DNA from 4 places in the Peribacillus sp. B65 genome. Region 2 is predicted to be linked to each of the others. Evidence: riboswitches for the same ligand, from Rfam matches in the RefSeq annotation. Region 2 holds a riboswitch; each other region holds the start of a gene.
The links. A riboswitch is a leader RNA that binds a small molecule or an ion and turns the genes downstream of it on or off. The one in region 2 is predicted to bind thiamine pyrophosphate.
Positions count from the first base shown of each region.

Region 1: another riboswitch for thiamine pyrophosphate. It lies ahead of thiC (phosphomethylpyrimidine synthase ThiC); the one in region 2 lies ahead of tenA (thiaminase II).
Region 3: another riboswitch for thiamine pyrophosphate. It lies ahead of ACSR9O_RS19715 (ABC transporter substrate-binding protein); the one in region 2 lies ahead of tenA (thiaminase II).
Region 4: another riboswitch for thiamine pyrophosphate. It lies ahead of tenA (thiaminase II); the one in region 2 lies ahead of tenA (thiaminase II).

Region 1 is NZ_CP195840.1:4,536,413-4,541,872, reverse strand. It holds gene ACSR9O_RS22220 (carboxymuconolactone decarboxylase family protein) at 1-167, shown strand, start outside; gene ACSR9O_RS22215 (spore coat protein) at 225-863, opposite strand; gene ACSR9O_RS22210 (hypothetical protein) at 1,042-1,185, shown strand; partial or broken gene ACSR9O_RS22205 (DUF3231 family protein) at 1,288-1,796, shown strand; gene thiC (phosphomethylpyrimidine synthase ThiC) at 2,088-3,866, opposite strand; TPP riboswitch at 4,002-4,116, opposite strand; gene ACSR9O_RS22195 (HAD family hydrolase) at 4,233-5,021, opposite strand; gene ACSR9O_RS22190 (histidine phosphatase family protein) at 5,157-5,460, opposite strand, start outside.
Region 2 is NZ_CP195840.1:386,687-392,146, reverse strand. It holds gene thiE (thiamine phosphate synthase) at 1-121, opposite strand, end outside; gene thiM (hydroxyethylthiazole kinase) at 102-917, opposite strand; gene thiD (bifunctional hydroxymethylpyrimidine kinase/phosphomethylpyrimidine kinase) at 924-1,721, opposite strand; gene thiW (energy coupling factor transporter S component ThiW) at 1,690-2,211, opposite strand; gene tenA (thiaminase II) at 2,227-2,916, opposite strand; TPP riboswitch at 3,006-3,111, opposite strand; SAM riboswitch class I at 3,269-3,373, shown strand; gene ACSR9O_RS01910 (Fur-regulated basic protein FbpA) at 3,549-3,737, shown strand; gene ACSR9O_RS01905 (aspartyl-phosphate phosphatase Spo0E family protein) at 3,991-4,185, shown strand; gene ACSR9O_RS01900 (GNAT family N-acetyltransferase) at 4,254-4,760, opposite strand; gene ACSR9O_RS01895 (DUF459 domain-containing protein) at 4,982-5,460, shown strand, end outside.
Region 3 is NZ_CP195840.1:4,046,450-4,051,909, reverse strand. It holds gene ACSR9O_RS19725 (ABC transporter permease) at 1-683, opposite strand, end outside; gene ACSR9O_RS19720 (thiamine-binding protein) at 680-964, opposite strand; gene ACSR9O_RS19715 (ABC transporter substrate-binding protein) at 976-1,971, opposite strand; TPP riboswitch at 2,105-2,214, opposite strand; gene ACSR9O_RS19710 (TGL-type protein-glutamine gamma-glutamyltransferase) at 2,528-3,355, shown strand; gene rarD (EamA family transporter RarD) at 3,426-4,355, opposite strand; gene ACSR9O_RS19700 (amidohydrolase) at 4,436-5,460, opposite strand, start outside.
Region 4 is NZ_CP195840.1:1,328,184-1,333,643, reverse strand. It holds gene ACSR9O_RS06495 (ABC transporter ATP-binding protein) at 1-793, opposite strand, end outside; gene ACSR9O_RS06490 (ECF transporter S component) at 806-1,390, opposite strand; gene tenA (thiaminase II) at 1,405-2,088, opposite strand; TPP riboswitch at 2,224-2,353, opposite strand; gene ACSR9O_RS06480 (hypothetical protein) at 2,717-2,872, opposite strand; gene ACSR9O_RS06475 (hypothetical protein) at 3,458-3,640, opposite strand; gene ACSR9O_RS06470 (protein kinase domain-containing protein) at 4,028-4,756, shown strand; gene ACSR9O_RS06465 (HU family DNA-binding protein) at 5,214-5,460, opposite strand, start outside.

The sequences.
Region 1 (5,460 bases), 4.1 Mb from region 2:
ACTGTATTATCTACCATACAAAAGGATGTCTTGATCAAGGCTGTTCCGAACAGGAAATTCTTGAAGCCATTGGTGTGACCGCAGCATTTGGCGGAGGAGCCGCCATGAGTCAGGCTGTAACACTCGTCCAGGAATGCATCCAAGATATAAATCAGATGAAACAGTAAGAAAGAAGGGATAGGACAAATAGTCCTATCCCTTCTTTCTGTTGTTGACAAATGCTTTTAATGACTCATGTTGTTGTTATTGTTATTTCCTTGTGCTGGTGCATATGAATTCAACATTTGCTGCATATCCTGCTGTGCAAGCTGCGGAACTTGATAGTAATGATGTTTGTTTTGATATATCGAAATCTCATATGCCATTTCAATGCAGTTCGGAACGGAATCTGCAAATACGCGGCGAACCACCGGATTCGTTATTTCAAGCGCTGCCATCGCTTTCATGGATGCAGCAGACTTAACAGCTCCAAGCATCAAACCTGAAATGCATTCATCCGTAATTTCCGATACGGATTGCAAAGGTTTCTTTGGCTGAGTTGGTGTCAATCCATATATAAAATCGTTACCTTGATTCATTTTGTAGCTCTCAGTCCGTTTAGAAGGATCCTGGCCCGATTGGAAGCACTCCAGTGAAATATTATATTCATCTTGGATGAACTGATATTGACGATCCAGAATATCAAGTAATTCCTGATCCTGAATATGCTGACGCAAAAGAGTATACGTGTTTAAAGTACCAATCGTTCCCGACAACACTTCATGTACATCGAATACTTCGTGACCACCGTGATTCATTTGTGGGGGAATGGCACCCGTTTGCATGTTCTGGTGTACTTGACCTTGTTGATATTGGTTTTGCATTGTATTTCCCTCCTCGTTTTATCAATGATGCGAACAAGTTTAGTATGTTAAACCCCAACTGGATTATTCAATCTAAACTCTTCCAAGAAGACCAATAAGCTGCTGCATCATGTTTTCTGTATAAAAAAAACGTGGCGTTTTAAACTATAGACACTTTATATGTATGGGAGGATTTCCAATGACACATCAATGCTTCTATTGTAGTGATGTTACGGAAGAAAAAAAAATCCATGTGGTAACGTTTCAAGTTTCTGACACGGATAGAAATGAAATGCTCTGTGATGAATGTTATCAAGAATGGCTACAAGGAATAAAAGGTTAAGCGTTAAAGCCCTCTAACATTTCACAAACATCAACAATGCATACTTGGATGAACTCAGGGTAACTTAAATCCGTTAAATAGTGAATTTCAAGGAGGATGGTTATGGGAATTTTAAGCGGTAATCCGAAAGAAGAGCCAATGCATTACGGAGAGGTATTTGGAACATGGGCATTTCTAACAACTACAAAAGGACTGATTGCCTGTCATCAAACTATGCTTAATCATACTGGCGACAAGGGCCAGCATAAATTACTTGTTGAAGTGATCAATCAAGGGAAACAGGAACATGACCAACTTGAATCATTATTAAAAGAAAATAACGTAGGACTGCCTCCGTCACCACCTGAAAGGCCTAAAGCTAATTTGGAGGATATTCCAGTCGGGGCACGTTTTCAAGATCCTGAAATCTCTGCTTCAGTATCAATCGATATTAATGCAGGATTAGTTGCTTGCAGCCAAATCATGGGTCAATGCATCAGAGAAGATATTGCACAGATGTTCGCACAATTCCATACGAATAAAGCTGCATTGGGTGCTGACTTCCTAAGATTGAATAAGGAAAAAGGCTGGCTGTCCCTCCTCCTCTTCATATTAATAAAACAAGCATGTAAATATAATCAAATATCCCCTAATCATGTTGACATCGTGATTGGATGCCCAACATGATTAAGGGGTTAATTCCGATAATGAAAGGACGATTAAGGAATCATTACCATTGCAGACTTTCGATTAAGTGGCACTTTGTGCATTGTTGACTATAATCAGTTTTTACAAATTCATGATTACACTTCTCGCGAAAAATGTTCAGCTCCCTTTTCAGTTGTTCCAATTGAGTTTCCAACTGTTTCATTTCAACTTTTATTTGGATTACCCGATTCATCGAATTCTCCCTCTCATCGGAATCATAAATAGATTTCCCCGTCCGTTTTCCTAAATTCATTCGCTTTTTCTTTAAGACCTTCATCGATTACCGACTCAAAGCCCAGACCCTTTTCCTTCGCCAAATCACGGATGTCTTGAGAAATCCTCATACTGCAGAATTTGGGTCCGCACATTGAACAGAAATGGGCTGTTTTGGCACCTTCAGCCGGTAGTGTTTCATCGTGATATTCAACTGCCCTTTCAGGATCGAGGGAAAGATTGAATTGATCTCTCCAACGAAATTCGAATCTAGCCTTCGAAAGGGCATCATCCCGTTTTCGTGCCTGGGGATGGCCTTTAGCAAGATCAGCTGCGTGGGCTGCAATTTTATAAGTAATGACCCCTACACGAACATCCTCTTTATTCGGAAGCCCCAAATGCTCTTTCGGTGTCACATAACAAAGCATGGCCGTTCCAAACCATCCAATCATGGCAGCACCAATCGCAGAAGTGATATGATCGTATCCAGGAGCTATATCCGTTGTCAATGGTCCCAGGGTATAGAATGGTGCTTCTTGACAGACTTCCAGCTGCTTATCCATATTTTCTTTAATCAAATGCATCGGTACGTGACCGGGTCCCTCCACCATGACTTGAACATCGTGCTTCCAAGCAATCTTCGTCAGTTCCCCAAGTGTTTCCAATTCAGCGAATTGAGCCTCATCGTTTGCATCTGCAATGGAGCCAGGACGGAGGCCGTCACCTAATGAGAAAGAGACATCATACGCCTTCATGATTTCACAAATCTCTTCAAAGTGAGTATAGAGAAAACTTTCTTGGTGGTGGGCCAAGCACCATTGTGCCATGATGGAGCCCCCCCGGGAAACGATTCCCGTAACTCGCTTTGCTGTCATGGGAATGTATCGCAAAAGCACTCCGGCGTGTATCGTGAAGTAATCCACACCTTGCTCAGCCTGCTCGATTAATGTATCCCGGAAAACTTCCCAATTTAAATCTTCCGCGACTCCATTCACTTTTTCCAATGCTTGATATATCGGAACCGTCCCAACTGGCACAGGAGAATTCCTGATAATCCATTCCCGGGTCGTGTGAATATTCTTACCGGTGGAAAGATCCATTATGTTGTCTGCACCCCAACGTGTAGCCCAAGTCATTTTCTCCACTTCTGCTTCAATCGATGAACTAACAGCGGAATTTCCAATATTCGCATTTATTTTCACATGAAAATTACGTCCAATGATCATGGGCTCACTTTCAGGATGGTTAATATTCGCCGGAATGATCGCCCTCCCGCTAGCTACCTCATCTCTTACAAAATCAGGGGCTACATTTTCCCTGATCGAGATGAATTCCATCTCAGGAGTTATGATACCTTTTCGGGCATAATGGAGTTGGGTTACGTTTTGCCCTTTCGCTGCACGCAATGGTTTTCTTTTCAATCCCGGAAAAATTTCTGCTTTCGTTTGTGACTCTTTTTTATACCCGTTATCTTCGGGCTTTATTTCACGCCCTTCATACTCTTCAACATCTTCCCTTTCCAGAACCCAGCTGCGTCTAATCGGGGCAAGACCTTTATGAATATCAATGGGATATTCTGAATCCGTATAAAAGCCGCTTGTGTCATATACTCGTAAAGGCGGATTCTCCTCTTCGCCGAATGAACCTGTAGTCGGACTTAGCTTAATTTCACGCATGGGCACCCTAATATCGGGTCTAGATCCCTCAACATACACTTTTTTACTCCCGGCAAAACTGGACATAATTGAAACGTTCATGTCATTTACTGAATTACTCATCATGATTTCATTTCTCCTTTTTAAGTTCATTTAAAAAGGACAAAATCCAATCCATTTCGCACGAAAAAGCCAGATCTCATATTTAAGACCTGGCTAACGTTAGTATGGCTACAGAAATGACCAATTGAAATGTCATTGTTTAGTAGATTCTAACTTCCCCACGCTGGTATGAACCAGATCAGGTCCTGAGGGTTAAGAAGCTTAAGCGCTTCTCTCTCAGCCCAACTTTTATTGGACACCCCTAGTCTGAATAATTTAATTGATTACAGGGTAACTATATCTCACCCTTTGCATTCTGTAAATAATTTGAAAGACCTAATATTTTCATTACAACTATCCAAAATTTATTATTTGAAGAAGAGCCGTTCATTAATTTCCCAGGCTCTCAAGGATAGGGTAAAGCTCCTCTAAATGCTTGATTTCATAGGTTGGAATCACTTCATTCCGTTCCTTATCATGGCGATTTATCCAAACCGACTTTATGCCTACCCGTGATGCTCCAAGGATATCCGTCATTAAATTATCGCCGACCATCAATACTTCATCCTTATCAAGCTCCATGATCCCCAAAGCATGCTCAAAAATGGAGGCATCCGGTTTACCTCTTCCAAATGCGCCTGAAATCACGATTTGGTCGAAATAAGGAACCAGTTCAGGCGTAATTTCAAGTTTGGTATTTTGCAGCTCAGGAGATCCGTTCGTAAGCAATAGCAACTGATACTTCCCTTTTAATTCATCCAGAACACGGAATGTTTCTTCATAGATAAATGGCTTTTTGCGTCTCTCCGCAGGGAAACGTTCTGCCAGTTCAAGTCCAAAATCCGGGTCATCGATCCCTAATGCCAATAACCCTCTCGTCCACGCTTCTTTCCGATAAGCCGGTGCAATCCCGGCCATCTTCCTGAATTCATCATGATCATCCTGAAAATTTCCCCATAGCCCCTCAAATGGGTTGATTCCGATCATTTGGGTGAATGCATATGTATCGTAAGAAGAATAAAGCTCACGCGCTTCCTTTCGCACAGCTTCTTCAAAATCCTCGACATTCAGATCATATTTCTCCTTGGCCACTTCACATGTGGCCACAAAAGCCTCTTTTACACTTTTCTGATCCCATAGTAATGTATCATCTAAATCAAAAAAAACTGCCTTCAGCAAAATGTCCACCCCTCTTTCCCTATTATTGAATTCGTAAAAATTACACTATTACAATAATAAACCACAACCAATAAAAAAAGAATAACTATTCGGAAAATGACTTACCTTTTCTAGTGGGAAACCCTTATCCACTTATCATCTTTCAAATACATACAGCTTTCCATTACTGGCAATCTTGAATTTGGGACCGGTGAACCCCCGTCGGATCAGCTCTTTCCTCATATATACCATGAGGGCGGCATGACTCACGATCAAAACATCCCTTTCCCCCTTTGCAAAGACTTCATCCAATACTTTATTGATCCTTCGCTCTGCGATCTTAATTTCCGCCCTTGTCTGCTTGTTTAACACCGAGCAGCAACGAATCCAGATGGCCCAAAGGATGAATGGCAGCTTTACCCTTCCTTTAAGAGGCGGGGAAGGTATTTCCCGCAGCTCC
Region 2 (5,460 bases):
TAAGCTGTACGATCGAGACTCCTCCTGAAACCGATTCTGCAATGATTTTGGTCAATTCTTCTATTGCCAGGGACTCTTCCGTAACTAAATACAGGCTTAAATCAATTTGGGACTTCTTCATTTATTTTCACCTCATGCATCCAGATTTCCTTATCCATTCTTGATATTGCATCGATTAATCGCACACGAAACGTTCCTGTTCCTTCATCCTCTTGAAGGTTTTTGGCAGCTAGTTCCCCTGAAATGCTCATGGTTGAGATACCGGCAATCGCCGCAGAATAGAAATCATCGGTGACTCCGGAAAAAGTGCCGATAAGAGCAGTGGACATACAACCGGTACCTGTAACATTAGTTAATAGCAGGTTCCCGTTATCGATGATGGACGTACGTTTTCCATCGCTGACCGCATCCTTCGCTCCGCTGACCACGACGATGCAATTCAATTTATTTGCGGCTCGAGCAGCCAGCTCTGCATTGCTGACCGCAAGCTCCTCCGAATCCACCCCGCGGGTAACGGTATCCCCACCCATCAATGAAAGGATCTCACTTGCATTGCCGCGAATGATTTGGAAAGTAACCTTACTTAGGAGCTCTTTCACTTGCTCTGATCGATAGGCGGTGGCACCAACTCCCACCGGGTCCAAAATGACCGGGATATCCAGGTCATTTGCCGTCTTACCGGCAATCTCCATTGCTTCCAAGGCTTTATCATCGATCGTACCGAAATTCAGGACCAATGCATCCGCTAATTTGACCATATCCGCCACTTCTCTTGGGCTCGATGTCATCACTGGTGAACCACCGATGGCAAGGGTGGCATTTGCACAGTCGTTGACCGTAACAAAGTTGGTGATTTGGTGGACGAGTGGTTTTCTTTCTTTTACCTTCACGAATAAATCGGCTGCGGAAACCTTCATATTAAGTCACTCCGTTCTTTTTTTTGAATATGAATGAAAATGATGGACAGGACCATGACCTTTACCGATTGAAAAACTATTGCGTATCGCTTCAGAAATATAAGTCTTGGCCTGTTCGATCGACTCTTGCAAGGGCAGTCCATTTGCCAGGTTTGATGTTATGGCGGATGATAGGGTACAGCCCGTACCATGAGTGTTTTTTGTATGTATGCGCTCTCCCTTGATCCAGTGGAAGTCAGTCCCATCATAATAAAGATCATTTGGATTTCCCGCTGCATGGCCCCCTTTAAGTAAAACGGCTTTGGGACCCATTTCTTGTATTGAAATGCATGCCTTGTAGAAATCTTGTTTCGTCCGAATCGACAAGCCAGTAAGCACTTCCGCTTCCGGTACATTTGGTGTTACAAGTGTTGCAAATGGAAGTAAGTCCATTTTTAAGGCGGAGACAGCCTTTTCGTCGAGCAAATGGTGGCCGCTTTTGGAAATCATGACAGGGTCAAGGATAACGATGGCAGGCATGAAGGTTTTAAGGGACGCAGCGACTGTTTCCACGATTTCTTTTGATCCAAGCATGCCTATTTTTACTGCATCGACAGGAATATCTTCAAATATAGCTGCAATTTGGTCCGATATGATAGCTGTTTCAATTGGCTGTACTGAACGGACTTCCATTGTATTTTGTGCGGTTACGGCTGTTATGGCAGACATTCCAAAGACCCCATGTGCAGAAAATGTTTTTAAATCCGCTTGTATTCCAGCACCGCCTCCTGAATCAGAGCCGGCGATGGTTAATGCTGTTTTCATAAAAAAACCCCTTCATATAATTATTTTTTAAAAGTATTTTAAGTAATATGAAAGCTAGAATCGCACCTGCGAATGAACTGAGCATAAAAGCCGGTAAAAAACCAAAAAGAGCAGCTTTTTCTCCTAATAGGAGGATGGCAAGTGGATAACAGGCCATGGAACCGAGAATGCCGGTCCCGATCACTTCACCTAAACAAGCGAATTTTAAGCTTTGTGTTTTTCGATAAAGGATGGCAGCCAAAAGTGCACCGATCATGCTCCCGGGAAAGGCGAATATTGAACCGGTACCAGACATGTTTCTAATGATGGAAACTAGGAAAGCTTGTGTCACAGCATAAGCAGGCCCCAATAGAACGGCCGTGAGGACATTTGCCAGATGCTGAATAGGAAAGACCTTTGCAAATCCTGCAGGGATGAAAATAAATGAACTGGTCAGCGTCGTTATAGCCGTTATCATGGCAGTCAACGTCAGTTTCTTGATAGGATTCATCATCATGTCTGCGACCTACAGCGGCCAATCCTGCTCATTTTGAACCATATCCCAGAATAAATATTCATACCGGGAAGTAACCAAAAAGTGCTTTTCTAATCTAAGAAGTTCCTTTTCTGGCATGCCTTCCGTCAATTCTTCCAACAATGCGATCAGCCACTTGTGTGCTTCCCCGAATTCAGGTGATGAATAGGACCTTATCCAATCTGCGTAGCGATTGTTTTCCAATGCTGCTCCATTTTGTTCTTTTAATAGCAAACCGATTTCATAGTAATCCCAAGCGCATGGCAGGAGACAGGCGATCAAGTCTGCCAATGTCCCATGCTGAGCTGCATTTAGCATGTAACCTGTATAGGCTAGAGTGGTGGGAGTAGGTTCTGTTTCTTCCAATTCCTTGGAACTGATCCCGAATTCGGAAGCATACTGCCGATGGATATCCATTTCCACTTGAAGGGTTTCATTTAAAATACTCGCAAACTTTGCCATGGTTTCGATGTTATGGGCTTTGATGACACCTAAAGCAAAGAGCTTGGAATAATCCATGAGATAGATATAGTCCTGCTTCATGTAATAGGCAAATTTCTTTTCAGGAAGCGTACCATTTCCAATTGCTTGGACAAAGGGATGTGAATGATTCCTTTTCCAAATCTCTTTTGCCCGTGCATGAAGTCTATCACTGAATGTTTCTGTTTTAATATTCTCCATTGTTCATCCTCCTTTAGAATGGTTCCCCTAGATAATGAAAAACCCCGTTCCTGAATACGGAACGGGGTAGATGGATATAGTCTGTAAATGGACGATATCATCCACTTCCCTCCGCCGGTATGAGCCGGTTCAGGTTCAAAGGGTCCGGAAACTATTTCCATCTCAGTCTTAAAAAAGACTCCCCTAGTGGTGTGAATTGTATGTAATTACTGACATCATATCAGAAAGACAAGAAAATGCAACCCGTATTTGAAGAGGGAGCATGTAATGTCCAGGAAAAAAGGGAGAACCAGGTAATTGACTTTTGATAATTATTAGGGTAGAATCATTTCTACATCATTTATATATCGAATTCTTATCCAGAGAGGTGGAGGGACTTGGCCCAAAGAAACCTCGGCAGCGGACCCATTTTGGGAACTGTGCTAAATCCAACAAGCATATGCTTGGAAGATAAGAAGAGCCGTACGGACACAGTCAGCCTCTTCTTGAATTAGAAGGGGCTTTTATTTTTGGGAAATAACGTTTAGTGACATAATAGAAAAGGTATATATAATTTGGTGAAAATCAAACAAGTTGATAAAGTTAGCTAACTAGAAGCAGGCTCTAGGATGACTAGGAAAGGAGCCATTTACATGGCAGAATTATTTAAGAGGATTGAACAGAGGAAGGCAAAGCTCATTGAAGAGCTATTGGCCAATGGAGTATACAAAACCTCTGATGAAAGGCACCTTTATGATGCCCCATTAAAAGTGCTTGAAGATGAATATAAGATTGTTATAAATAGACCTAATAACGAGTCACCTTCTGAATGGATGACATAGTAAGCGATGGACTATATTTTGGGCTCTTGGATAAGGGATATGATGTAAGCATTCACAGTATACACTAGTGGATGCTTTTTTGCGTTTAATAGAAAATGACATAAAATATACATAATTAAAGAATAAAGTAGGTGTTTTGTCACATTTTACCTATAAAATAACACATTTTATTTCTGAAAAATAGTTGATTTTAACTAGTAGTTTAATTATGATGAAAGTGTAAAAAAATTGAATAAATGGGAGGTGTCATATAATGCCTTGCCGTAAAGTAACTATAGAAAGGGTAGAAGAAAAGAGACAGGAAATGATCAAATTGGCAGCAAGTTACGGCTTAACAAGTCTGCTTACTGTTCAGGCCAGTCAAGAATTGGATACGCTATTAAATGCGTTAGCAAGTAAAAGAGAGTCAGAATATTTTTCCCTCCAAAACGCATATCGGTATTTTTAAATTAGCCAATTCGACCTGTATTAATTTGAAAAAGCTACTGCTCAAGGCAATAGCTCTAAAAAATTATATTAAATATCGACACGTTTACCAAGAATGATCAAATCCCGCTCAATGCCATCCAGCTCGGCAACTTGAGGTAAATGTGCCCATTCTTCAAACCCGAATTTGGAAAAAAGCTTAAGGCTAGGTATATTGTGGGCGAAAATGAAACCCAATATAGTCTTAATACCTAATTTTGGACTCAATTCAATTGCCTTTTGAATCGAAATTTGTCCGATTCCTTTTCCCCGGAAATAATCATCAATATAAATGCTGATTTCGGCAGTGGAATTATATGCCGGTCGGCCATAGAAGGATTGAAAGCTCATCCATCCAGCAGTTTTCCCTTCTATAGTAATGATATATAGCGGTCTACTTTCTGAATGATGTTCCTCAAACCATTTAACCCTCGATTGGACGGATACAGGCTCTGTATCTGCCGTGACCATTCTTGAAGCAATTGTCGAATTATATATTTCAACAATTCTGGGTAAATCAGATAGTTCTGCCTCTCTAAACTCTATGTGCTCTTCCATGATGTAATCTCCTAACTATCATTTATTCAATCTCCAGAATGAAGGGTAATCCCGTTTTTTTGTTTAAGGGACGGTGAATTGAAACCCAATCCATTGAAAGTTTTTTATTATCATACACTTTTTACTCTTTATCTGACAATTCCTTTTTTATGTTAAGTCTGCAGATTTTTTGGGTATGTAAAGGATTAAATACTTCTAGTAAAAAGGCAGAGGAGAACCAAATGAAAAAATTGTCAGTTTTTTTGATTATAGTACTGGTTATATGTTTTGTTGCATATGAATTTCAGGCCTCGGAGTCGGAAGATGTGCAAAGGGTGATGGCTTTTGGAGATTCGTTAACCTATGGAAAAGGGGATAAGGATGGAGAAGGATATATAGAAGGCCTGGAGGATGAATTGAATAACCCGGAATCGGAACAAAAAGTGAGTTTTTGGAATTACGGTATAAAAGGCCAGGAAACGGATGGGGTGATGAAACAGCTTGATGATTACCGCATTAAAACGAAACTTGATGAAGCCGATACTTTCATCGTTTATATCGGAACGAATGACTTGATCAATAGTAACGGCGGGGACTTGGAGAAAATAAGTGATCGAAAAATCAATGAGGGTAAACGGGAGTATATCAGCCATCTGAAAAAGATTACGTCAACACTCATAAAGGCAAACGATAAAGCTGATATTTTGGTAGTGGGACTATA
Region 3 (5,460 bases), 3.7 Mb from region 2:
ATAATGATGAAAATGGCAACAAACACCCGGTCTGTCCTGAACGCAGAGGACGCGAGCGTCATATAAACACCAATCCCCGATTTTGCCCCGAGCCACTCTGAAATAACCGCACCCATTACGCTATAGGTGGCCGAAATTTTCAGGCCGGAGAAAATGAACGGGATTGAGTGAGGAAATTCCAGCTTCCAAAATAACTGGTTTTTCCCCGCTCCCATCATCTTGAAATAATGCTTAAGTTCGTATGGTGTCTGGCGAAAACCGTCCAATGATGCAACCGCAACCGGAAAAAAACATACGAGCGAAATCACTATTAGCTTAGGCAGCATGCCAAAGCCAAACCAGATCACCAATAGCGGGGCCAAAACTATGATAGGTATATTTTGTGATAGTATGAGCAGAGGATAAACCGCGTCCTTCACACCTGGAAATAGGTGTAAGGTTGCAGCAACCAATAAGCCGATGCAGCTACCAATAAAAAAACCCGACAACGCAAGCTCGGTTGTCGATATAAGGTGTCCGTAAAGATTGCGCGACGACTCAATTCCTTCAATGAAAATGGCCGATGGAGCGGGAAGCAGCCATTGTTCAACCTTCAATAAGACTGTCACTGACTCCCAAACTATCAGCAACAATAATAAAAGAAAGAAGGGAGCCCCCTTCTTCCAAATTCCCCTTCCGATCATGCCCGATATTTCTCCGTTAACGTATCCATCGTAATCCCGCTTGGTTGATATAATATTTTCACTTGGGAAATGACATTCGGCGATCCTATTTCAATCATTCTTACATTCATTTTTTCTATCACGGCAAAAAGTTCGGAAAGCTCGCCCTCCATTGTCGTTTCAAGGGGGTGAACCTCATACTTGACACCAGATTCTTCAATGATCTTGATTGCTTCATCGACCATAGGGATGACATTTTCCCCTTTAGGAATAATTTGTATACTAATTAATGAATTGGCCATCGTATTTCCTCCTATTTTGGTAAAAATTCATTGGTAAATGCCTTTTCAGGATCGAAATCACCTTCAAGAAGCTTGTTTTCTGTCATCCAATCACTGTAATTCTTCCAGATTTCCAGTTTTTGTTCACCCCAACGCGGAGCATCATCCTGATACTTGGCTGCAAGCCACTCCTGGCTTTTCTTAACTAGTTTTGCATCAAGATCCGGCGCAGACTTAATTAACATGTCTGCTGCATCAGCAGGATTCTTAATCGCAAACTGGTACCCTTTTGATGCTGCATGAACGAATGCTTTAACAGTTTCGGGATCTTCTTTTATCATCTTTTCATTTGTAGTCAAAACAGGAGTATAGTAATCAAGCTTATCAGAGTATTCGGTTAAGTAAACCATATTAAGCTTTTCATTTCGCAACTCAGCCTCAATGCCTGTCCATCCATAATAAATCCAGGCAAAATCTATATCCCTTTTAACCGAAGTGAAAAAATCCATGTCTCCTGTATTGACTATATCCACTTTATTTACATCCGCATTTTCTTTTTTCATGAGTGAATCAATAATGGCCTTTTCAACCGGAGAACCCCAGCCACCATACGTTTTCCCTTCAAAATCCTTGGGAGTTTTAATGTCCTTTGCCTCAGGGGAAGCGAATCCAGAGGTATTATGCTGGATGACTGCAGCAATCGAAACAATTGGCACGCCCTGCACGCGGGCCTGTGTTATGCCCTCCTGGTAGCTCACGCCAAATTCAGATTTTCCTGAAGCGACAAGCTTATCCGCTCCAGCTTCACCTGGCATGATAATTTCCACATCAAGACCTTGCTCTTTAAAGTAACCTTTTTCCTTTGCAACATACAATCCTGTATGGTTTGTATTCGGTGTCCAATCGAGCACGACCGATACCTTTTTTAATTCTTCATTTTTAGATGCTTCTTCTTTTTCATTAGTTCCGCCTGCACCACATCCAGCCAAAAGGAACAACGAAGTTAACAGTGGTAAGAATTTATTCAAGTTATTATCCTCCTACACATCATATAAGATCCATATGCCGGAACCATAATGGGGCTCCAGGGTCTATTCAAATACTGGATAAAAAGCAAAAAACGCCCGAAGATGAATTCGGACGTTAACATACAAAACAGAAAGTCAGTAATAATATGTTCCCTCCGCTGGCATCACCCAGATCAGGTTCAAAGAGTCAGCATCTAAAGGATGCAATCTCAGCCAGCAGTACTGGCCCCCCTACATTTCTCGCACATATGAACTTTTCTCTCTCATTATATCAATTCATAGGGAAAAGGGAATACTAATTTGCTTCTTATCACTAATTTGAAAGGTATTCCTTACTCTTAAGGATATCTAGCAAAACATCTTTTGGAACGAAAATCATTGAAATCAATGTAATTCTGCCTCTTTTCATTCCAATCATTCTTGACTGCAGCGGTGGCTGACAATTTCTAAATAGTCATTTCTTTGCATGCATTCATATAATGAGCATTATCTGTAGACATTTATGTTTACTGGTTTTATAAACCGTTAATTTAATAAGCAAAAGGTGGATATGATCATGATAAAGATTAATCACAGATGGTTAGATGTCAGTCACATCCAACCAGGAATAGCATCTGCTGAGTCGCTTGAAATTCTCCAATTGCTGGATGAAGATACTAACGTTTTTGAATACCGGAATTTTGGAGAGTTTAATTTCGATATACAGCTGAGGAACCGAGTCATAGAAGCAGCTATTGCGTTGGATAAAAGCGGTCCAGAATTTTCCACACTTGAGGAATCTCAATCCAATCAACAATATTGGCACCTTTCAAAGGATGGCACCTTTACCCTTCAGCCAGGGATTCTCCCTCATGCTGCACTCGTTGACATTTTCATGAATGGAAGGCTTTATGCCTTCGAATGCGGGACAGCAATCGTCGTCACTTTTTTAAAGGCCATTTTGGATTCAATCGGCCCTAGGAATTTCGATTACCTTTTTTCAAACCTATTTTTATATGACTGGCGCCCTCCACAGAACATGGAACTTAATATTCACAAAGGGAGGGATTATTTACCAGGCGATTGTGTTTACTTCATAAACCCTGATCATGACGAGACAACTCCTGAATGGCAAGGTGAAAATGCCATATTATTAGGGAATAACCTCTTTTATGGCCACGGGATCGGGATAACGACGTCACAGGGAATCATCGATGAATTAAATAGCAATAGAAAGCCGTACGCAACCATATCAGCATTCCTGACAACGCATATCATTTTCCTGGATAGTTCCTTCTATAGACAATTCCAACTAAATATCCCCCGAGCAAAGCCCGATCACTGTCCTGCCAGCCTTTCCAATTGTATTGTTTCTGAAATAGGTTCGAAGATTTACCTTTCATGACCTCTTTGTTTTATATACCCGCATAAAAAAATGCTTGGGGAGAGATCTCCTCCCAAGCATTTTTTCTTATTCATGCACCAATATTCCCTTTGCCTTTAAGCCTGCGGGCATTCGCCTGACCCCATTTCGTTATGGATAGTGTATAAACGGCCAAGGCTGACCATATGAACAAAAAGGCTAAAAGATGTGCTTTGGTAAAACTTTCATGATAGATGAATACGCCTATTAATAAAGATAAGGTCGGAGCGATATACTGAAAAATGCCAAGCATCGATAACGGGATCTTCTCCGCCCCTTTCGCAAAATATAAAAGAGGCAAGGCCGTGGCAATCCCGCCGCCCACCAGCAGCAAGCTTGTGCTTCCCGCTGTAAAGAACTGCATTTCTGATTGGTTCATCAAGTAAATCAGGTAACCTAGGGCCAGAGGCGTTACCATCATTGTTTCAAGAGTCAGCCCGATCGCCGCTTCAGCCTTGATCATTTTTTTTGCCAGACCGTATAATCCAAAGGTCATGGCCAAAACAAGAGAGATCCACGGGATCGTGCCGAAATGAATGCCCAGGATCAAGACTCCGATTCCTGCAAGCAGGAATGAAATGATTTGGGCCCCGCTCAATTTTTCTTTTAAGACTATCACTCCCAATAGTACACTGACTAGCGGATTGATATAATATCCAAGGCTCGTGTCGAGGATCCGTCCTGTATTAACGGCCCAGATGAACACTCCCCAATTAGCTGTAACAAGCAGTGACGCCGTAAGTAATGCCACAAAGAGTTTGGGATTTCCCAATATGTTTTTGACATAGACAAGAAACGCCTGCCATTTTTTCATGAACATCAATAAAACCAGCATGAACACGAAAGACCATAATACCCTCTGAGCTAAAATTTCTATTGCACCGACTCCCTGAAGGAACTTCCAGTAAATCGGCACGATTCCCCACATCATGTAAGAAAGGGCTGCATAAATCGCCCCTTCTTTTTGTTCATCCACTTTCATAACAAGCCTTCTTTCCATTTACATTCCTTTATCTAATTCCATCTAACAATTTTGTATTTCCATTTCTTTTTTTGCAACTGTTAATTTTTATCATACATGATTTTATCATCGATGACCGTCATGACCGCCTCAGCTTTTAGGAGGTCATCCGGCGCAACAGCAAAGACATCCAGATTAAACACGGTAAAATCGGCATCGTACCCTTTATTGATCACACCGCGGCGTTTTTCCTGGCCGATTGCTGCAGCACTCCCTTTGGTATACAATGCGAAAGCCTCGTAAACGGAAAGCCTTTCAGACAAGCCATATACGGTATGGTCCTCACTATTGATTTTCATCCTTGTGACAGCTGCATGAATGCCCAAAATTGGATTTAATGGCTCAATGGGTGCATCCGACCCACCCGCACAAATGATGCCCAAATTCAAATAGGTTTTCCAGGCATATGAGGATTCCAACAGATTGGCTGGAACCTTTTCTTCCACCCACGGAAAATCGGACGGGACGAAGCCCGGTTGGATATCAAAGATTAACGGCAGCTTTGCCGCCCGCTGCAACAGCTCCGGCCGGACGATCTGTGCATGGATGAGCCGGTCCCTCTGTCCCTCTTGCGGGGGGAGTGCCTCAATTGCATTCAAGACGTATTCAAAAGCGAGATCGCCAATCGCATGGACAGCAATCGGCATTCCGGCAGCCCTTGCTTTTTTCACCCATTCCTGAAGCTCGTTTTCAGTAAATATCGCGACTCCATTCGTATTCTTTTGATCTACATAAGGCTCGCTCAACAGGGCTGTTCGTCCCCCTAAGGAGCCATCCGTAAATATCTTCATGCTGTCGAATTTAATATATCGCGTACCTTTCTGATAACCGCCTCCTGCTGCCAGCATTTCTTCAAACGCTTCATGATGGACAAGCAAGTTCGCGCGAAAGGCCATTTCCCGGTCCTCGATTACCGATTTAAACGCCTGATATGTCGGCATGAAGCCATTATAGTAATGGAGGTCCTCAGTATGTCCGCCAGTCAAACCTAGCTTATATGCGTCTTCTATGGCCTCTGTGAGTGCGTTTTCGATATACTCTTGATCAATGCCGGGAAGACTGTCTA
Region 4 (5,460 bases), 940 kb from region 2:
TAAAGCCTTGCACATTCATAAGAGGTGAATCATCTGTAAATGGGTGTTCCCGAATCGGTGCATAATTCTGTATATATTCACCCCAAACACCTGGAAACCAAATTCCAGATTCCTTCATTTCATTTTTATATAGTGAAAGAATGGTGTCTCTTGGACCATCAGCTATGATTTGACCATCATCGTTAAAAAGCACGATTCGTTCGATGAATTCTAAAACATGGTCAATTTTATGCTCGACGATAATAACCGTTTTGTCTCGTCCGACTTCCTTCAGCAATTCCCAGATTTCTTTCGTTCCTTCCGGATCAAGCATGGCGGTTGGCTCATCTAAAAATATCACTTCTGGTTCAAGGGCCAATACTGAAGCGATTGCCAGACGCTGTTTCATCCCGCCTGATAATGTTTCAATACTTGTATGGCCCAAGTTCAAACCTACTTTAAGGAAATGATTTTGAATCTTCTCTTTCATTTCTTCTTTAGGGACGGAAAGATTCTCAAGGACGAAGGCAATTTCCTCATCGGCAAATGGCATGCAAAACTGACTATCAGGATCTTGAAAAACATACCCCCACGAAGAAGGGCATTTCAATTTTTCCGCTTTCATCGGTACTTCGATGGAATTCGGAATCAATCCGCTTAACACTTGTAAAAGGGTCGACTTACCACAACCTGATGGCCCCAACAATAGCACTTTTTCTCCTTGATCAAACGTTAATGATAGGTCCTTGAATATCAAAGATTCATCACCGGGATATTTCATTCTTAACTTTTCAACAGAAACGATTGGTTCCATGGCCCTCAACCTCTACTTTTGATCCAGTTCTGCATAATCTTTATTTGAAACCGGACGCACAAGATTTGTTACTCCTGTTGCTTCCAGGACTTTAACTAGATAATAAGCGGTCACACCTGCAAAGAATATGGAACCCACAAACCTCGCTATCATGAATAACGATAGATTCCAAGTTGAAAGCGCACCTATTTCCCCGTATGCAAAATCCATAATAACTGATGCCAGGCAGGAAGCTATCGCAGCTAAAACGGCCACCGGCATATTGAATTTTTTATATTTGAAAGCCATGAACACCAGTTCCGCGAACAAACCTTGTACCACCCCATATAACAGTACGGTCAGCCCCCATGGTGAACCAAGGAAGAACTCCCCGGAAGCTGCAGCTATCTCCGCTAAAAGTGCCACACCCGGTTTCCGTAAAATTAAAAAGGCGACGGGGCCAGCTATAAACCACATTCCATAAATAAGTTGATCCAGATGTAATCCTAACGGTTTAACGGAATAATAAATCGAACCCCAAAGGATATAAACGATTCCAAATGCTACCGCAATCACGATCGTGACCAATATGTCCGTTAATTTCAAACCTTTTTTCATTGTTTCATTCCCCTTTATACTTCTAGTGTTTCCTTATGCACAGGCCATGTCTCTAAACGATAAGCCATTTCCCAAAATGAGTATTCATATTGGCTGCTGAGGATAAAATGCTCTTTCATTCTTTCCTTATCTTCGTCTGTCACTTTTTCAGCAATCTCATCAAGCCTCGCAATTTGTTCTTCCACCAAAGTGCGGAACCACTCCCCTCCGTAAGCCGCTATCCATTCTTGATAAATCGGCTCCTCCGGCATGCACCCTTGCAGCTTTTCACCTATTTCATAATAAAGCCAGTAACACGGCAAGATAGCTGCAATAACATCTCCTAAATGTCCCGAATAAGCCGCACGATACATATGGGAAGTATAAGCATAAGCGGTCGGGGCTGGTTTGAAATTATCCCGTTCTTCTTTTGTGATCCCTAATCTCTCAGAAAAATTCTCATGAAGCTTCAACTCCGCTTCATATGTTCCTTGTGCATGGCCGGCAAGCCTGCTTGTTGTATGTAAATCAGTAGCTTTAACTGCTCCTAAAGCTTGAACCCTAGCAAAATGAGATAAATAATAGGAATCTTGCATAACATAGAAACGGAAACACTCCAATGGCAATGTGCCATCTCCTATTCCTGCAACAAACGGGTGATTAAAGCTAGCTTCCCAAATGTGATCCACTTCCTGACGAATTTCCTCTGAAAACTTCATGACCATTACCTCCAAATTATATTTTTTGAATGAATGTTACGGAAAAAAACTTTTATCACCCCTTTTTTTGCAAACAAAAAACCACTTTCTTAAACGTAAAGAAAGTGGTTGTACTTGAAATAATACAGAAACGTATTGTTCCAGACCCCACTTCCCTACGCTGGTATAAACCAGATCAGGTTCTAAGGGTCTTAAAGTCATACTTTAATCTCAGCTTCTGCGGTAAAAATCAACTTTCACCTATAAAGCACCCCTAGTGGTACAAATTGTATATTAAATTTCATTTGCCTTTATATTAACACGATAAATCCAATTGTCAAACGTATTAGAAAAAGTTTTCAACTTAATGATTTAGGGTTACTAACCTTTCAATCTTGCATATACACCAGTTACCCGGCAGTTTAACGGCACTTTAATCAATGGGTTTCATTACGTAATTTCCTCGTGAATTCTACTGTTTTACTCGTGAATTCAGCTACTTACTCGTGAAATTGATTTTTCTTGGGATTTTTGCGGCTTTACTCGTGAGTTTAGCTACTTTACTCGTGAATTCTTTTATTCTCTAAAAAACAATATTATACATTCGATGTTGCTTTTAGTTTTAATATTTTGCTCGATCTGTAGTATATCATAGCTGCCATACTTCTCTTTCACATAACGCCGAGGCAGCCATTATGCTCGGAACAGTGAAGGCCATGAATGCATTTTGTGGTGAATAGTTTGCAGCCAGCAGTAATCCTATTAATGTCGGGGCAACAATCGCGCCAATTCTACCAAAATCCAAGGCCCAACTATCCCGGTGGACCTTATCTCCCGGGGATAATACTCGGATATATACGTATTGGCCAAATTCATCGTGCCTACTGTACAGGCACCTCCAAAAGCGATCAGAATGCTGCATTTGAGGTCAAACCTAATATGACAAAACAATCAGTACCCATTGCACAGAGGGATAAAAGTACTCTTCTATGGCCTATTTTCCCAACTAAGTACCCTCCAATTAACGATCCGCCAATTTGTCCTATTCCCGATATAAGATTGAAAGATAAACTGGATTAAAGGCCGTATCCGGACTGCCCATGACGGCCCCCCTCCTTATTCAACTATTAAAATTACTTGTTAACCGCATTGACGGCTACTTGCATCGGTTTGTTAAGTACTTTTTACAAACTGTTTAGCAGAGCCCATTTTCCCTCGATAAAAAAGTAAGCGCTTCCAAATATTCGGAATGTAACTCCTGGATTTCACCTATGAACAATACATGATCACCAGCATCATACTCTCCTCATGGTTTGCATTCCATCCAGGCAACACTTCCATTTATTTTTGGCGAAATTCCCTTGTTATCCCAGTCGGTTTTAAGCGTTTCCTATTTGCTGCCCGCAAATTGCCATGCAATGGCTTCCTGTTCATCCGACAAAATATTAATGGTAAAAGATTTATCTTTCATGCTAGTGCAGGCTTTTGCTTCTTTATGAATACTAAAGCAAGCGGTGGATCCAAGGAAACCGAAGGAAAAGAATTCACAGTAATCCCCTTTTGAACTTTCCATCAAACCAGCTCACTATTGTGACGCCGGTTAGGGATTTCCCAAATTCTCAACTCGCGCCCATCCACCTCATCACCTCCTACTCTTTTATTATGAATTCATTATAGTAAACTTAATATTTTTAAAAACCATATAATTTCATAATGTGAAATTACAGGAAAAATTTATAATTGTGAACTATCAAAAGAATTCCCCGAAGAAATGACTTTCATTACCGCATTATCAAAAATCAGTGTTAAACTATCCATGTTCATTCATATTTCCAGCTTAATTAATAACGGACTTTTTTGTTCTTGACTTGAATAGATGAAAGTGGTGAGGAAAGTTTCAATTTTGCGTACATTTAGAAAGTTCTACCAATTTTTCGTGGATATACCTTTAAAAAAAGGAGTGGTTTTGAATTACCGTTACGAGGTAAAAGCTGTAATCGGAACAGGAAGCTACGGTATTATTTATCTTTGCAATGATTTGAAAAAAAAAGAAAATATAGTGATCAAGCAACTCCGGAAAAGTAAACGCCGCAGCAAAAAAGAGCTGAAGCAGTTTGAAAATGAAATTTCCATTTTACGAATGTTAAACCACAAAAACATCCCCAAATTTCACGAGAAATTTTCACATGAGGGAAATGTTTATTTTGTGATGGATTTCATAGAAGGAGATAATTTGGAAGACCATATTTTCTTGAATCATATAACATTCAATGAGAAAGAGTCTCTATTTTTTCTGGATGAGCTGGTCGTTTTAGTATCTTATCTACATGACCATGACATTTCCCATCAAGATTTACGTATACCAAATATTTTACTAAAGAACAATCAGCCCATTTTGATAGACTTTGGTTTGTCTAAAAAAATCAATTCGGCCGATTTTACTAAAGAATCCATGTTGCAGCTGAAAAGGCAGGATTTTTACGACTTGGGGGAAATACTTCTATATGCACTTTATACGACTTACGCCTCCAAAAGTAAAAAGACTCTTCCTTGGACAGAAGAGCTTTCGTTAGAAAAAGAAACCGTGCATTTACTGAAAAGGTTATTAAGCATCCAAGAACCTTATTCAGATATTAAAGAAATCTCAATGGACCTGCAGGCTGCATTGAAGTCAAAGAAATTGAATTAGCTGCTACTGCCGCGCCCTTTTCTCTTGTATCGGTCACTTCCACTCATGGGATACCTTTTGTAGCCTCGGCTGCTGCTGCTGCTGCCTCGGCGATAATGACCATGTCTTCGCTCACTGCTGCCTTGGGAAAGCTGTTTGATTTTTTTCATTATTTTCTTCAGCATATCTTTCACCTCTTTTATTATGGTTTTAAAACTTGTTATTACTTAGCCTAACATAGTCACAGTATAAACCTTACTAATAAGTACTATAATTTTTTTTCATTTATGTTACATTCCATCACTGCTTCATGAAGTGGGCTTCTTTCATTGTTGATCATGAGAACTCCCTAAATTCCTCCGTTAGATTATGGCACAAATAAATAAAAATGACTGTCTTTTACTGTTCTTCGAAGCGCATGACAGTAAACAAAAAAACCTGGCGAATATCGCATCGCCAGGTTTTTTTGTTTACTTTTTTATTTTACAGCTTCTTTTAATTCCTTACCTGCTTTAAAAGCGGGAACTTTACTAGCTGCAATTTGTATTTCTTCGCCAGTTTGCGGGTTTCTTCCTGTACGGGCAGCGCGGTCACGCACTTCAAATGTACCAAAACCAACTAATTGGATTTTTTCTTCTTTAGCAAGTGTAGCCGTGATTGTTTCAAACAATGCGTCCACTACTTTTTTTGCGTCGTCTTTTGTCAGTTCAGCTTGTGCTGCAACA